One region of the Mycobacterium sp. SA01 genome, then DNA from elsewhere that is predicted to be linked to it. Evidence: predicted binding sites of a transcription regulator. Region 1 holds the regulator's gene; the other holds the start of a gene.
What was found. The regulator LexA, encoded in region 1, represses DNA repair genes until DNA is damaged. The targets are predictions, from matches to a motif close to CGAACANNTGTTCG.

Region 1 (8,065 bases):
CCCGGCAATGCGGGTTGCGCCGGCCTGGTTCTGACATCCGGAAAGGTGCTCGCCAGCCTGCAGACGTCCCAAATCGACTCGATCCGTTTCGATTCCACCGGTTCTGTGGACGGTGCCGTCAGCGCGTCGGTCGCTCCAGGCGACACGCTCGTGCTGCGTGGCGCCATTCGCAGCGATCACGCCGTGAGCATCCACGGATCCGTGGTCCTCGCCGACGACGTGTCCATCGATGCGGGCGACGGTGATGTCTTGTTCGCCGGAACGGTCGACGCCGCGCAAGCGGGTAAGCAATCGCTGACGGTGACGGCGTTGGGCACGACCACATTTGGTGCCGCAGTCGGCGGTCAGGCCCCGCTGGCCAGTTTGCTCACCCAGGGCATCGCCGCGCTGGTCATTCCGCAGTCGACCCAAACCGCGACCGTGCCGCTGCACTATCTGCCGGAGTTCAGCACAACCGGCCAGGCACAGGTCAAATACGGGATCGACGTCGCAATCGGCGACAACCCCTCGCAGATGTACGAATTCGACACCGGCGGAGTGGCGTTCTTCGCCGGTTACAACTCCGCATTCTGGAAAGACGTACCGTTGACCGCCACTCCGGTTTCGGAGACGTATTCCTCCGGGAACTACTTCGACGGGGTCGTCGCCGATACCCGCATCACGATCGGCACGGGCACGCAGACGGTGTCCACCGGCCAGCCCATCCAGCTTGCCGCGATCCTCAACGGTGGAAACACCAACAAGGACACCACATTCGACTTCGCCAATCCCGACGCACCACCGGTCGAAGACCATTTCTTCGGCGACTTCGGCGCCTCCTTCGACACACTGATGGTTCCCGGCCTCGGCAGCGCGTTGGCGAATCCGCTGCTTCAGCTTCCCGGAAATCTGTCCAGTGGCTTCCTGGTGCAGTTGGGCCCCATCGGGATTGCGCCGCAGTTGACCGTCGGGGTCACCGACGCGTTGCGGGACCAGTTCCCGTATGCAGTGCCCGTCACCCCGCAACCCGGCGGTGGAACGTATCCGGTATCCGGCTACCCGGTGTTGAGCTGGTTCGGCTTCTCCCCCAGCTACAGCGCTCAACAAGGCGACCAGCCGGCACAGCAGATCGGCGTCAATTCCACGCTTCCGTCCCTCATCGACAGCGGTGCGCCGTCGACGGGCATCCGCACGCAGGGGCAGGGCGGGGATCCCTACAACGACAGCGGCCAATTACAGCGGGGGACAACCTTCATCGCGGACTTTCCGACCGCCATGGGCCGACCGCCGCTGAGATGGACGTTCGTCGCGGGCGACAACGGGTCGGTGAACCTGGTCAACTATCAACAGGGCGAGCCAGGTGGCATTCAGAATGTCAACACGGGTCTGAATCTGTACAACCAATATGACGTCATGTTCGACGTCGCCGACCAGATCATCTGGTTGCGACCGACCGGCGGGCAGTCGACGGTGACGCTGAAGTCGGTGACCACGACGGGATCGCAAACCTATCGCCAGAACGCAAACCTGTCCGGCAACTACAGCACCGGCAACGGCGATTTCTCCGTCGCCGGTGTGACGACCGTGCTCGGCGACACCCATGTACAGGCCGGCAACGGTGACGTCAGGTTCTCCGGGACCGTCGACGCCGGCACCGGCGCCGAATCTCTTGCTCTCGACTCGGAAGGGACAACCACATTCGCGCGGGAGGTTGGCAGCCGACAACCACTGGCCGCATTGACGACGGACGCCGGCGGGTCGACCAGTACCGCGTCGGTGACGACCACAGGCAGCCAGGTCTATGCCGATGCGGTGTCCCTCAACGGCGGCTATTCGGTGTCGAGCGGATCGTTCTCGGTCGGCGGGGCCACCACGCTGGCCGGACCCACCAGCATCACCGGCGGTGACATCACCTTCAACGGACGCATCGACGCCAACGCCGGCAGCGGCTACCAGCTGAGCCTCACCCCCGGTGACGGCAAGACGGCCACCCTCAACGGCGATGTGGGTGTGACCAACCCACTGGGTGGGTTGACAGTGACAGCGACCGCCGGCGGCTCCGCCACCGTCACAGCACCGGGTTATGTTGCCCTGGCGGGCAACCTCGGCTTCTCGGCCGACAAAGGTCTCTCGGTCGGCAAGGGCGTCACGGCTGCATTCACCGGTGGCGGTCTGATCCTGGGGTTCACCGACAGCGGCGTCGTGATCGGACAAGCCACCGGTTCGGTAATCCGCGATTTCGCAATCAGCGGCAACGGCGGCAACGGTATTCAGATCGACGGCGCACAGGGCACCGTGGTCGAGGACAACGTCGTCCTCGACAACGGCAGTGACGGCGTGCTCGTCAGTGCGGGCAGCGGCAACCAAATCCTGTCGAACTCCATCTTCGGCAACGGTGGCACCGGGGGCGTCGGGATCCATCTCGAGGCCGGCGCGAACAACAACCAGCCGCCGCCCGATGTGCACTCGGCGACCCTGAACGCGGGAAGCCTGACGGTGTCGTTCACCGTTGCTCCGCCCGACTCTGGCGAGTACACCGTCCAGATCTTCTACTCGCCCGCCGGCACGGCCATCCCCGTACAGGGCCAACAGCTGTTGCAGACGCTGTCCGCTGTGCACGGATCGAACACCGTCAGTATCCCGGCGCCGGCCAACGTCACCGCCGGTGGCTACATCACCATGACCGCCACCAGTTCCGAAGGTGACACGTCGGAGTTCTCCGTCAATGCGCAGATTCCCGCGTGAACACGCAGATCCGCCGACCGTGGAGAGCCGGGCCCGCCGCGTCGTAAAGTCGAATCATGACCGTCGACGTGACCGTGTTGCGGGTGTTCACCGATGAAGCCGGCAATTTCGGCAATCCGCTGGGCGTGGTGGACGCGGCAACCGTGCCGGCCGGTGACCGCCAGCGCATTGCGACCGAATTAGGTTACAGCGAAACCATATTCATCGACCTGCCGGCTGACGGGTCAACCACCGCGCACGCCCGCATCTTCACTCCGGCCACGGAATTGCCATTCGCCGGGCACCCCACCGTGGGCGCGGCCTGGTGGCTGCGGGAGCGCGGCACGCCGATTCACACCCTTCAGGTTCCGGCCGGCATCGTCGGGGTCGCCTACGACGACGAGCGCACGGTGATCCGGGTTCGGGCCGAGTGGTCGCCGGAGTTCGCCATTCATGACCTGGACTCGGTGGACGAACTGCTGGCCGCCGACCCGGACGACTACTCCGACGACGCGGAGCATTACCTGTGGGCGTGGCTGGATCGCGACGGCGGGCACATCCGGTCGCGGATGTTCGCCGCCGATCTCGGAGTGCCCGAGGACGAGGCCACCGGATCCGCGGCGGCACGGGTGACCGATTACCTGAGCCGCGACCTGACGATCACCCAGGGCAAGGGATCGCAGATCTTCACGACGTGGGACGCGCAAGGGTGGGTGCTGATTGCCGGCAGAGTGGTCAGCGACGGTGTGCGACAGCTCGATTGAGCTCAGCCGGAGGTGCCGACGGCCCGGTGGGCGCGCAGCGCCTCGATCTCACGCTCGAAGTCCTCGGCTGAGCTGAACGAGCGGTACACCGACGCGAATCGCAGATAGGCGACCTCGTCGAGTTCACGTAGCGGGCCCAGGATGGCGAGTCCGACCTCGTGGCTGGGGATCTCGGGCGAGCCGGCCGCCCGCACGGTGTCCTCCACTTGCTGGGCCAACAGATTGAGCGCGTCGTCATCGACATCGCGGCCCTGGCAGGCCCGGCGAACGCCACTGACGACCTTTTCCCGGCTGAACGGCTCGGTGACGCCGCTGCGCTTCACCACCGCCAGCACCGCGGTCTCCACAGTGGTGAACCGCCGGCCGCACTCCGGACAGGAGCGGCGACGCCGGATGGCCTGGCCCTCGTCGGTCTCGCGGGAATCGACAACACGGGAGTCCGGGTTGCGGCAGAACGGACAGTGCATGACCGCTCCTTCGCTCAGTGGCCCGATACGTCGAACCACTGAGAGCCTACCTGCGCCGTCCGCGGGAGCGGCTGCGGCCAACACGGCCGTCAGCCGATCGGCGCGATCAGCGTCTGCCCGGCGTCCAGCGACGCCGACTCGAGCTTGTTCAAATCGCGGATGCGTTGCACCACCTGTCCGGCGGGCGCATCCGGCGCGACCCGTCCGGCCAGCTGCTGCAGCGTCTCCCCTGCCTGAACCTGGACGACGGCGAGCTGGTCCGGCATCTGCTCGGTGGCCGCGGGCGCGGCGCTGAAGTGGCCGACCATACCGAGCCAGAGGGTGATCAATGCGGCCACTCCCGCCAGCGCGATCGTGACCGCAGTGCTGACCGGCCTGCGGGTGTGCGGTGCTCGGGAGACCGCGACCCCCGTGCCCCGGTACCGCATCGGCGTGATGGCCGGCCGTGCCGGGTGCGGCCGGTGGGCACGAACGCCGGCCGGACGGCGCCGAGCAGGAGAAACAGGCGCGCCGGCCGTCCGCCGGTACACCGGTGCCGAGATGTAAACCTGTCGATCATCGATGACTGTCACGTCCGTGTCCTTCCTTCAGGGCCGCCCCGGTTCGCTCTTGTGTTCGAAATATACTCGATCATCCGTTCGAAAACCGAACATGTGAGCGAGCGTGTTCGAAGAATAAATCCGACCACCGACAAGTTCTGCTCCGCCGGCCACCGAGAACACCGAATCGCGACACGGTCGAACAAATGTTTGAATTTTGACGCGGGCCCGGCTAGATTCGGCCCTATGAGCGAGCGCAGTGAGACATCCGGGCTGACCGAGCGGCAGCGCACCATCCTCGACGTGATCCGCGCCTCCGTCACCAGCCGCGGCTATCCCCCCAGCATCCGTGAGATCGGCGACGCCGTCGGCCTCACATCCACGTCATCGGTGGCTCACCAGCTGCGCACCCTGGAGCGCAAGGGCTATCTACGCCGCGATGCCAACCGGCCGCGTGCGGTGGACGTGCGCGGAGCCGACGACGCGGTGAGCCACGTGCGCACCGAGGTTGCCGGTTCGGACGCGCTCCCCGAACCGACGTTCGTGCCGGTGCTCGGACGCATCGCCGCCGGCGGCCCGATCCTCGCCGAGGAAGCCGTCGAGGACGTGTTCCCGCTACCGCGCGAGTTGGTCGGCGACGGGTCGCTGTTCCTGCTCAAGGTCGTCGGTGAGTCCATGATCGACGCGGCGATCTGCGACGGCGACTGGGTCGTGGTCCGTCAGCAGAACGTCGCCGACAACGGCGACATCGTCGCGGCGATGATCGACGGCGAGGCAACGGTGAAGACGTTCAAGCGCACCAGCGGCCAGGTGTGGCTGATGCCGCACAACCCGGCGTTCGACCCCATTCCCGGTAACGACGCCGCGATCCTCGGCAAGGTCGTGACCGTTCTCCGCAAGGTCTAGCGGACCGGGGCGAAAGCCTCACTCCGCCTTGTGGAAACCATTCGCCTGCGCGAGTTCCTCACTGGCGAACCACACTTCGGGCACGGTGTGGTCGTACAGCGCCGAGTCCGGGGTGTAGTACAGCCCCGAATGTGTGTTGGCCTTGACCACATAGCCCTCGGGAGCCTGATACGGATCCGAGAGCGGAAGGTGGATCGCCGGACGATGGGCTGCCGCTTCGGCGTGCACGTCGGACTGCAGGACTTCCGCCGGCTGCGTGGAGTCTTCCTCGATGTCGACGACGTCGGACTCGACGATCTCCTCCGGTGCCGGCTCGGGCTCCAGTGGGGGCTCGGGCTCGGGCTCGGCAGCGCGCCGACGCCGCGGCGTGCCGAGCTCTCCCATGTCGAGCCGCCACATCGATTGCGACTCCCCGAGATTCACCGCCGCATGGCGGCCTGAATCGCTCGACTCGTCGTCCTCGATCTCCTCGACCTCGGCGTACTCGAGTTCCGCCGGCACCTCGTCGGCTTCGTCTGCCTCGTACCCGCCGGTTTCGGCGGCCTCGGCGGGGATGCGGGTCGGCGTGGTGTCGATGGAGTCCTCGTCGCCGTCGAATACGTCCTCGGATCCGGGTTGCGACTTCTCGTCTTCGGTGGGCGCCCAGCCGAACCCCGGCGCGGCGGCGACCTGCGGAACGCCGCCGTCGGGGTAGGTCGAGAAGCGCGACGCGGCCGCGGCATCAGCCTCGCCGGTGACCTCACTGGGCCAATGATCGTCGTCGTAGTCCGAGTCGTCGAAGTCGTCGTCGATCTCCTCGCCACCGCTGCGGCGGCGCTGCAGCCACAGCACGCCCAGGCCGATCACGGCCAGCAGCAACAGGACCGGGACGATGATCAGCAGCCACCACCAGTGGAAGGTGAAACCGTTGCCGGACTTGCTGCCCGCCTGGCCGGCCTGCGGCCCGGCGGCCGGAACCTGAACACCGGACAGCGAACCGGCGAGTTCCGGCGGTTTGGTCGTGAACGTGTTGCTGGCCTTGTTCCAGGAGATCTCGCCGCCGCTGAACTTCTGTGTCACGGTGTCGCCGTTGACGCTCTGCTCGCCGGTCGGTACACCGAGCTTGCCGGTGGCACCGCCCAGCTTGGTCCAGGCGGCGTTGATCGCACCGCGCACCACGATGGCACCGTTGTCGGGAGTCCAGAAGATCACCGGTTTATCGGCGGCGCTGAAAGCGCTGACCCGGCTGTTGGGCGCGCCGCCGTCCGCTTCGGTTCCGGTCGGCAGTCCCAGGTCTCCGGTCGGGCCGCCCTGCGCCTCGTACTTGGCCAGGATCGCGCCCGTGACCGCATGCGCGCCGGTGGCCGGGGAGTAGAAGATCTTGCCGCCCGCGTAATCCTGCGCGGCGCCGTCGGTGCCGATCGCCTGCTGCGGTCCTTGGCGGGCGCCGAGCGGTCCCGCGAGCCCCCCTGCGGCCCGCCACGCCTGGTTGATCGCGGTCGTCGCGTCGCTGGGCACCTCGACGCCGGCCAAGTTGGCCGCGAGCTCGGGTGGCACGGTGGTGAACGTCTTCGCGGCGGTGTCGTAGGAGATCTCGCCGCCGGTGAACTTCTGGCTGATCACCGTACCGTCGAAGGTCTCTTCCCCGGTGGGGACGCCCATCGTGCCCGCCGAGCCGCCGAGCTTGTCCCACGCGGCGTTGATCGCGCCGCGTACCACCCACGCGCCGGTGGCCGGTGTCCAGAAAATGGCCGGCTTGTCGCTGGCACTGAACGTGCTGACCTGGCTGTCCGGCCCAACCAGACCCGCGACCGCGTCGATGGTCGGGAATCCGAGGTCGCTGTCGGCTGCACCGCCGAGCGCCTCGTACTTGTCCAGGACGGCCCCGAAGAGCAGGTGGGCGCCGGTGGCCGGGGTGAAGAAGATCTTGCCGCCGCTGAAGTTCTGGGCGAATCCGTCGCCGACGGCGTAGACGTCGCCGTCCTTGGTGCCCACCGGAGAACCATCGCCGCCAGCGGTCTCCCACGCCTGATTGATGGCGTCGCTCGCGTCGGTTTCGGGGCTCGCGATCGCCCCGGGCGCCCACAGCAGCGCGGCCGCAGCCGTCGCCAAGACGCCGAGCGCCATCCGCCCGACGCCTCTACTGAGACGACTTCCAAGCCTGGTCATGCACTCTCCCCGCAGTGTCGGTCAAGATGCTTCCCCTCATCCTCCGTGTCAACTGTGCTTCAGCACCTCACGACACGCGGCGTTTCTACGAGATAACCGACGCGTTGACGGGGGAAAACACCCTAAATCCCCAGGACAAACCGGGGCGCATCACCAGCGCCCGCCGCTTCGGCAGCCGAGTGACGGGGAACCAAAACCGCAGTTCAGCCCCGCTTGCGGGGTCAGACGCCCAGGCTGCGTCCGATGATCTCCTTCATGATCTCGGTGGTGCCGCCGTAGATCGTCTGAACGCGGGCGTCCAGGTAGGCCTTGGCCACCGGATATTCGCGCATGTAGCCGTAGCCGCCGTGCAACTGCAGGCAGCGGTCGACGAGGTGGACCTGCTTCTCGGCCGCGTACCACTTGGCCATCGAGGCCTGCTCGGCGGTCAGCTTGCCGTCGAGGTGCAACCGGATGAACTCGTCGACCATGATGCGGACCGCGGTCGCTTCGGTGGCCAGCTCGGCCAGCAGGAAGCGGCTGTTCTGCTGGCTGCCGA
Region 2 (8,065 bases), on a different contig from region 1:
ATATCCGCCGTCCTTGTTGGAGTCGGAATAGCCGAGCATCACCTCCTGGCTCTCGCCGCGGGCATGCACCATCGCGCGGTAGAGCGGCAGGTCCAGCGCAGACTCGAGGATCGAGGCGCCGTGCTGCAGGTCGTCGATCGTTTCGAACAGGGGCACGATGCCGACGGGCGCGTAGACGTCGTCACTCGAAACACCAAGCAGTCCAGCCTCTTTGAGCAGGATCGCGGCTTCCAGCATGTCCGAGACCGACTGGCACATCGAGATGATGTAGTTGGGCACCGCTTCGGGGCCGAACACCGTGACCGCACGGGCGGCGGCGAACACAATGTCGAGTTCTTTGCGAGCCAGCTCGGAGAGCTCGGAGTCGTCGCGCACCAGCGGCCGGCGGGTCTTCAGCTCGGCGGCCAGCACCTCGACCCGCTCCGGCTCGGACAGCGACGCATAGTCCGGATGGACCCCGGCCCAGGACAGCAGTTCGGCGATGACCTGTTCGTGTACCTCGGAGTTCTGCCGCATGTCCAGGCTGCTCAGGTGAAAACCGAAGACGTCCACGGCTTCCCGCAACCGGGCAAGCCGGTCGTCGGCCAGCAGGGTGCTGCCGTTGGCGCGCAATGACGCGTCGATGGTGTTCAGGTCGGCGAGCAGCTCGTCGGGTGTGTCGTACGGTTCGAGGCCGAGATCGAGGGTGTGCGCCGGTTCGCGATCGAGGATCTTCTGCCCGGTCGCGGTGAGCCGGGCGTGCACCACCCGCAGTGCCCGCCGGTAGGGCTCGTCCATCCGGGCCGGCTCGTGGCAGGCGTCAGCCAGGGCGACGAGAGCGTCGGTGGTCTTCACCAGCCGGGCCGACATCGACAATTCCTGTTCGAGCTTGTTGAGCTCGGCGAAGTAATGTCCCAGGGCGGTGTAGGCGGCGCTGCCGGTGGCCAACCGGACCACGTCGGCGGTGACGTTCGGGTTTCCGTCGCGGTCGCCACCGATCCAGGAGCCCGGCCGCAGGATCGGCTCGGGCAGCAGGTCGGCGTCGGGCCAGCGCGTTCGCAGCGCGTCGCGAACCTCGGCATTGACCTTCGGGATCACCTCGAAGAACGCCGCCGGGTAGTACCGCAGGCCGACTTCGATCTCGTCCTGGATCTTCAAGCGGGACAACCGGATCAGTGCGGTCTGCCACAGCGTCAGGATCTGCCTGCGCAGTTCGGTCTCGACCGGCCGACCGTCCTCGGTTTCGTCCTGACCGTGCAGCCGTACCCGCATCAGCTGGGTGATCCGGTGCTGGGTGTCGAAGACGGTGCGCCTGCGGGTCTCGGTGGGGTGGGCGGTGATGACCGGCGCCACCAATGCCCCGGTGAGCGCTTCCTGAACCGTTGCCGCGTCCAGCTGCGCGGCATCGAGCTTGTCGTAGGTGGCGGCGAGGGTGCTGGTCTGCGGCGGCTCGCCTGCGGCGACGTGTATCGCGCGGCGCCGTTCGCGGTGGATGTCCTCGGCGACGTTGGCCAGCAGGGCGAAGTGGCTGAACGCGCGGATCACCGGGATGGCCTGGTGGACGTCGATGCCGTCGAACAGCTGGGCCAGCTCGGACCGGTCGATCTCGGATCGGCGCACCCGGAACGATTCGACGCGGGCTTTTTCGACGAGGTCGAACACCTCGTCGCCGTTCTGCTCGCGCACGGTGTCACCGAGGATCGCCCCCAGCAGCCGGATGTCCTCCCGCATCGGCTCGGTGGCCTCCCGCCCGACCTGGGTGCGCTGTACCGCGCCGATCGGTTCCAGCGACACATCCGGAGCTTCAGCCATCCCCCAAGTATTCCGGTGTCCGCTATGCCGTGCAGGGCGTGGGGTCGTGGCGTTGTCCACAGAGCCGACTTCGTCCACAGGTTGCGGTTTCGTCCCCGGTGCTCGAACAATTGTTCGATACCGTGGTGTCATGTCCGCCGAACCCCTGACCGCCCACGCGGTGCATGACCGGGTTCGCGCCGAGCTCGATGCCGTCGATGCCGCGTACAGCCGGCTCCGGTCGATCTGTACTGATCTGGCCGGCAACATGTTTCGCATCGAGGCGGCCGAGCGCCTGGAGGACCAGACCCGAGTGAACCGCGGGCTGTCCTACCGGATGTTCGGCGAGATCGCCGAACCGGTCGACGGCTCGTCATCGCCTGCCGGAGCGAAGGTCCGTGACGTCCTGGCCAGCCGGTTACGCCTGACGGCCGGGGAGGTCAAGCGTCGGTTCGCGCTGGCGAATCGACTGCGGCCGCGTCGATCTCTGACCGGCCCGCCGCTACCGCCGGAATTGCCGGTGTTGGCGGCCGCGGTCGAGGCCGGGGAGGTCGGCGAGGACCACATCGCGGCAGTGTGCACTGCACTCGACCGGCTGCCGTCGTTCGTCACGCCGGCCAACCGGGAGGCAGCGGAACGCGCACTGGTTCGCCGGGCGCGCGAACAGGATTCGAAGTTCGTCGCGGCGATCGGTCTCGAGATCGCAAACTGCCTGAATCCCGAGGGCACGTTCACCGACGAGGATCGGGCACGACGGCGCGGGTTGCGGCTGGGCCAGCAGGGTCCGGACGGGATGAGCCGGCTTTCCGGCTGGGTGGATCCAGAGAGCCGCGCCTACATCGAAGCGGTGACGGCCGCAGTCCGGCCGGGGCGCCATCTCCCCGACGGCACCGGGGGACGCGACAACCGAAGCCCGGAACAACGCTGCCACGACGGAATCACGCTCGGCCTCAAGGCGGCTCTGTCATCGGGGGCGTTGGGGCAGCATCGCGGACTGCCGGTGACCGTGATCGTGACGACGACGCTGGGCGAGCTGGAGCAGGCGGCGGGCTGGGCCCGTACCGGCGGAACCGGCCGGCTCCCGATGCGCGACGTCATCCGGATGGCCGGCGAAGCGGTGCACTACCTGGCGGTCTTCGAGGATCACTCGGCACGCCCGCTGTACCTAGGCCGCGCGAAACGGCTTGCGACTGCCGACCATCGGATCATCTGCCATGCCCGCGACCGCGGGTGCACCAAGCCGGACTGTTTCGAGCCCGGCTACCACTCCGAAGTGCATCATGCGCTGGAGTGGAGCGCCGGCGGCCCGACCGATGCCGACAACCTGTACTTCGGCTGCCCGTGCGACCACGCGATGGCGACCGAGGGCACGTACACGACGACTGTCACCGAGGACGGCCGGATCGCGTGGAGCGACGGCAACGGTCCCCCACGGGTCAACGACGCGCACCACCCGGATCGGTTGCTCCGCGAGGACGACGGGGAGTCGGGGTGACGGGCGGCGCGGGGTCGAGCATTCCCGACAGCAGCGCGGTCAGTCGCTTCTGCTCGGCGGCGCTGAGCCGGCTGGTCATCGGTGTCAGCAGGCCGGCGACCGTGTCGGCGAGATCGGCGCCGAGCCGCTGCCCGGCGGCGGTCAGGGTGACGTGCACCGAGCGGCCGTCCTCGCGGCTGGTGGCCCGTTTGACCAGACCGCGGCGCACCGCGCGGTCCATCAACCCGCTCACCGACGATCGCTCCAAGCCGAGGTATTCGGCCAGCTGCGCCATGGTGGGTTCGCGGTCGCGCAGGATGGCGAGCGCGCGCAGCTGCGTCAGGGACAGGTCGTTGTCGGCGGCGACCCGGTTCAACACCGCGGTCACCGCGAACGAGGTGCGCACCAGGTCTTCCAGCAGCGCTTCTGAGATATCGCCCGGCATCGCACTAGCGTACCGCATTAGTTCGTATTACCATCAAACTTTAGTTCGTAATACCATCTATTTTGGAGGGTGCCGTGTACGCAGCAGTCGTCACAGACTTCACGAAACCGCCTGCCTATCAGGAAGTTCCGCAGGCAATCGCGACCGGGAACACCGACATCGTCGTCGACGTCCTTGCGGCAGGTCTGCATCCGCTGGTGCGGTCCCGCGCCAGCGGAACGCACTACACCAGCACCGGCGTCCTGCCCCTGGTGCCCGGGATCGACGGTGTCGGCCGCGCCTCCGACGGCACGTTGCGCTACTTCGTCGTGTCCACCGACCTCGGTGCGATGGCCCAACAGACCGTCGTCGACGTGCGCCGCAGTGTCGTGCTCCCCGACGACGCCGATCCGGTCGCGATAGCCGCGGCGATGAACCCCGCCATGTCGTCGTGGGTGGCGTTACGCCGCCGCACCCTGATGCAGCGAGGACAGACCGTCGTGATTCTGGGCGCGACCGGAACCGCGGGGCGTCTGGCAGTGCAGGTCGCCAACTATCTCGGCGCTGGGGCGGTGATCGGCATCGGCCGAGACCGCAGGCAGCTGGCAATGCTGCCCGACCTCGGCGCCGACGACGTGGTCGCACTCGACGAGATCACCACGAGCATCGACCGGATCACCGCGGCCGACATTGTGCTCGACTACCTGTGGGGACCGCCCGCGGCCGACATCATGGCCGGCCTGGCGCGCGGCCGCCACGACTCAGCACAGCCGCTGACATGGATTCAGATCGGTTCGATGGCCGGCGCCGACGCCGGCATCCCATCGGCGGCTCTGCGATCCATGCCGATGCAGATCGTCGGCAGCGGTATCGGGTCGGTGCCGGTCGCCGACATCGTGGCGGAGCTGCCGGAATTGGCGGCCGAAATCTCCAACGGCACCCTGCGAACGCAGCCGCGCGCGGTCCCGCTGGCGGAGGTCGAACAGGCGTGGCCGCAGCCCGAGAACGGTCAGCGGATCGTCTTCACGCCCTGAAACGGACTAGCTGTACTTGATCTGGAGGGCCATGCCGATGATGGACACCACCCAGATACCGGTGACGAACAGCGTGAGGCGGTCGAGGTTCTTCTCGACCACGGTCGACCCGGACAGGCTGGACTGCACACCGCCGCCGAACAGCGTCGACAGGCCGCCACCCTTGGCGCGGTGCAGGAGCACCAAGAGCACCACCAGAACGCTGGTGGTGACCAGGATGATCTGCAGAGTCAAAACCATGGCGACCAGACTACCTGGTCGGGGCCGTCATCACGGCATCGGTCACGGGAGGGGTCACGGCAGGGGTCCACCCGCGGCGATCGCCGACAGAGTGGCGAACTGCTCCCCGTCCAGCGACGCCCCGCCGACCAGCGCGCCGTCGACGTCCTGCTGAGCGACGATCTCCCCGACGTTCTTGGCGTTCACCGAGCCGCCGTAGAGCACCCGGACACCGTCGGCGATCTCCCGCGTCGCGATGTTGCCGAGCTCGGCCCGGATCGCGGCGCACACCTCCTGCGCGTCGGCCGCACTGGCCACCCGCCCGGTGCCGATCGCCCACACCGGCTCGTAGGCGATCACCACATCGGTCAGCTGCTCCTTGGTGAGCCCGGCCAGCGACCCGCGCAACGAGTTCACGCAGAACTCGACGTGGTCGCCGGCCTCGCGGATCTCGAGCTGCTCGCCGATGCACACGATCGGCGTCAGTCCATGCCGGAACGCCGCAGCCGCCTTCTCGGCGACCACCGCGTCGTCCTCGTGGTGATACGTGCGCCGCTCGGAGTGCCCGACCACCACGAATGTGCACCCCAGCTTGGCCAGGAACGCACCGCTGATGTCGCCGGTGTAGGCGCCCGAGTCGTGCTGCGACAGGTCCTGCGCGCCGTAGGTCAGCCGCAGCTTGTCGCCATCGACCAGGGTCTGCACACTGCGCAGATCGGTGAACGGCGGGATCACCGTCACGTCGACCTTGTCGAAGTACTTGTCGGGCAACGAGAACGCGATCTTCTGGACCAGAGCGATGGCCTCGAAGTGGTTGAGGTTCATCTTCCAGTTGCCCGCGATCAGCGGTTTACGGGACACAGGACTCCTAGTTCAATACTTCGATGCCGGGCAGTGTTTTGCCCTCAAGGTATTCCAGCGATGCACCGCCGCCGGTCGAAATGTGCGAGAAACCGTCCTCCGGCAGACCCAGCTGGCGCACCGCGGCCGCCGAATCGCCACCACCGACGACACTGAACGCGCCCTTGCCGGTCGCGGCGACGATCGCCTCGGCCACCCCTTTGGTCCCCGCGGCGAACGCCGGGAACTCGAACACACCCATCGGTCCGTTCCAGAAGATGGTGCGCGCGTTGGACAGCAGCTTGGTGAACCGTTTCACCGACTCCGGGCCGATGTCCAGGCCCATCTTGTCGGCCGGGATGCTGTCCGCCCACACGGTTTCCGCCGGCGAGTCGGCCGCGAACTTCTCCGCGACCACGATGTCCACCGGCAGGTGGATGACATCGCCGTAGGTCTCCAGCAGCTGACGGCAGGTCTCGATCATCTCCTCCTGCAAAAGCGAGGTACCCACCGAAACACCTTGCGCGGCAAGGAAGGTGAAGCACATACCACCGCCGATGACGATGCTGTCCGCCTTGGTCGCCAGATTCTCGATGACGGCGAGCTTGTCCGACACCTTCGACCCGCCGAGCACCACGGCATACGGCCGCTCACTGGAGCTGGTCAGCTGTTGGAGCACCTTGACCTCGGCGGCCACCAGCGTTCCCGCGTAGTGCGGCAGCAGTGTGGCCACGTCGTACACCGACGCCTGCTTGCGGTGCACCACACCGAATCCGTCGGAGACGAAAGCGCCGTCCTCGCCGACCAATTCGACGAGCGCCTTGGCCAGCGCCAACCGTTCGCTGTCGTCCTTGCTGGTCTCACGCGGGTCGAACCGGATGTTCTCCAGCAACAGGACGTCGCCGTCGGTGAGCCCCTCGGCGCGGGCGAGTGCGTCAGTGCCGACCACGTCGCCGGCCAGCTGGACGTGCCTGCCCAGCCGCTCGGACAGCGCAGTGGCCACCGGCGCCAGCGAGAACGCCGGATCCACACCACCTTTGGGGCGGCCGAGGTGAGCGGTCACGATGACCTTCGCCCCGGCGTCGGCCAGCGCCTTCAGCGTCGGGACCGACGCGATGATGCGGCCCGGATCAGTGATCTTCCCACCGTCGAGCGGGACGTTCAGGTCGGAGCGTACGAGAACGCCCCGACCCGAAACACCCTCGGCCAGCAGGTCGTCGAGTGTCTGGACGGCCATTGCTGCTACAGCGACTTACCGACCAGCGCGACCAGGTCCACCAGACGGTTCGAGTAGCCCCACTCGTTGTCGTACCACGACACGACCTTGGCCTGGTTGTCGATGACCTTGGTCAGACCCGAGTCGAAGATCGAGCTGTGCGGGTCGGTGACGATGTCGGAGGACACGATCGGCGCGTCGTAGTACTTGAGGATGCCCTTGAGCTTGCCGTCGGCGGCGGCCTTCATGGCGGCGTTGATGTCGGCAGCGCTCGCCGACTTGCTCAGCTCGGCGGTCAGGTCGGTCACCGACCCGGTGGGGATCGGCACCCGCAGCGCGTAGCCGTCCAGCTTGCCCTTGAGCTCCGGCAGCACCAGGCCGATCGCCTTGGCGGCACCGGTCGAGGTCGGCACGATGTTCAGCGCGGCCGCCCGGGCGCGGCGCAGATCGCTGTGCGGGCCGTCCTGCAGGTTCTGATCCTGGGTGTAGGCGTGGATCGTCGTCATCAGACCCTTGACGATGCCGAACTCGTCGTTGAGGACCTTGGCCAGCGGACCGAGGCAGTTCGTGGTGCACGACGCGTTGGAGATGATGTTCTGGCTACCGTCGTACTTGTCGTCGTTGACGCCCAGCACGATCGTGATGTCCTCGTCGGTGGCCGGCGCGGAGATGATGACCTTCTTGGCACCGGCATCGAGGTGACCCTGCGCCTTGTCGCGCTTGGTGAAGATGCCGGTGGATTCGACGACGATGTCGACGCCGAGGTCGCCCCACGGCAGTTCAGCCGGGCCGGCCTTGACCTCGAGCGCCTTGATCTTGGTGTCGCCGACGACGATGGTGTCCTCACCCTCGAGGCTCACGTCGTACGGCAACCGGCCAAGGATCGAGTCGAATTTCAGCAGGTGCGCGAGCGCCGCGTTGTCGGTCAGATCGTTGACCGCGATGATCTCGATATCCGCGTTCTTGCCCTGCGCCTTCTGCGCGTCGAGAGCCCGGAAGAAGTTGCGTCCGATGCGGCCGAAGCCGTTAACGCCAACCCGGATGGTCACGTTGTCTCCTCTAGTAGCTTCTCAGTACCCGCCCAGCCT

Region 2: the regulator LexA is predicted to act here: its motif matches at 1,895-1,908, upstream of AB4879_RS05665 (HNH endonuclease signature motif containing protein).

What each region holds. Positions count from the first base shown of each region.
Region 1 covers NZ_JBGGNO010000018.1:232,337-240,401, forward strand. Annotated here, with positions in the region: gene AB4879_RS14115 (right-handed parallel beta-helix repeat-containing protein) at 1-2,724, shown strand, start outside; gene AB4879_RS14120 (PhzF family phenazine biosynthesis protein) at 2,781-3,467, shown strand; gene nrdR (transcriptional regulator NrdR) at 3,470-3,934, opposite strand; gene AB4879_RS14130 (LysM peptidoglycan-binding domain-containing protein) at 4,024-4,506, opposite strand; gene lexA (transcriptional repressor LexA) at 4,720-5,379, shown strand; gene AB4879_RS14140 (LGFP repeat-containing protein) at 5,398-7,527, opposite strand; gene AB4879_RS14145 (acyl-CoA dehydrogenase family protein) at 7,749-8,065, opposite strand, start outside.
Region 2 covers NZ_JBGGNO010000014.1:239,755-247,819, forward strand. Annotated here, with positions in the region: gene ppc (phosphoenolpyruvate carboxylase) at 1-1,791, opposite strand, end outside; gene AB4879_RS05665 (HNH endonuclease signature motif containing protein) at 1,922-3,265, shown strand; gene AB4879_RS05670 (MarR family winged helix-turn-helix transcriptional regulator) at 3,207-3,689, opposite strand; gene AB4879_RS05675 (zinc-binding alcohol dehydrogenase family protein) at 3,764-4,702, shown strand; gene secG (preprotein translocase subunit SecG) at 4,709-4,942, opposite strand; gene tpiA (triose-phosphate isomerase) at 4,997-5,782, opposite strand; gene pgk (phosphoglycerate kinase) at 5,790-6,998, opposite strand; gene gap (type I glyceraldehyde-3-phosphate dehydrogenase) at 7,004-8,026, opposite strand.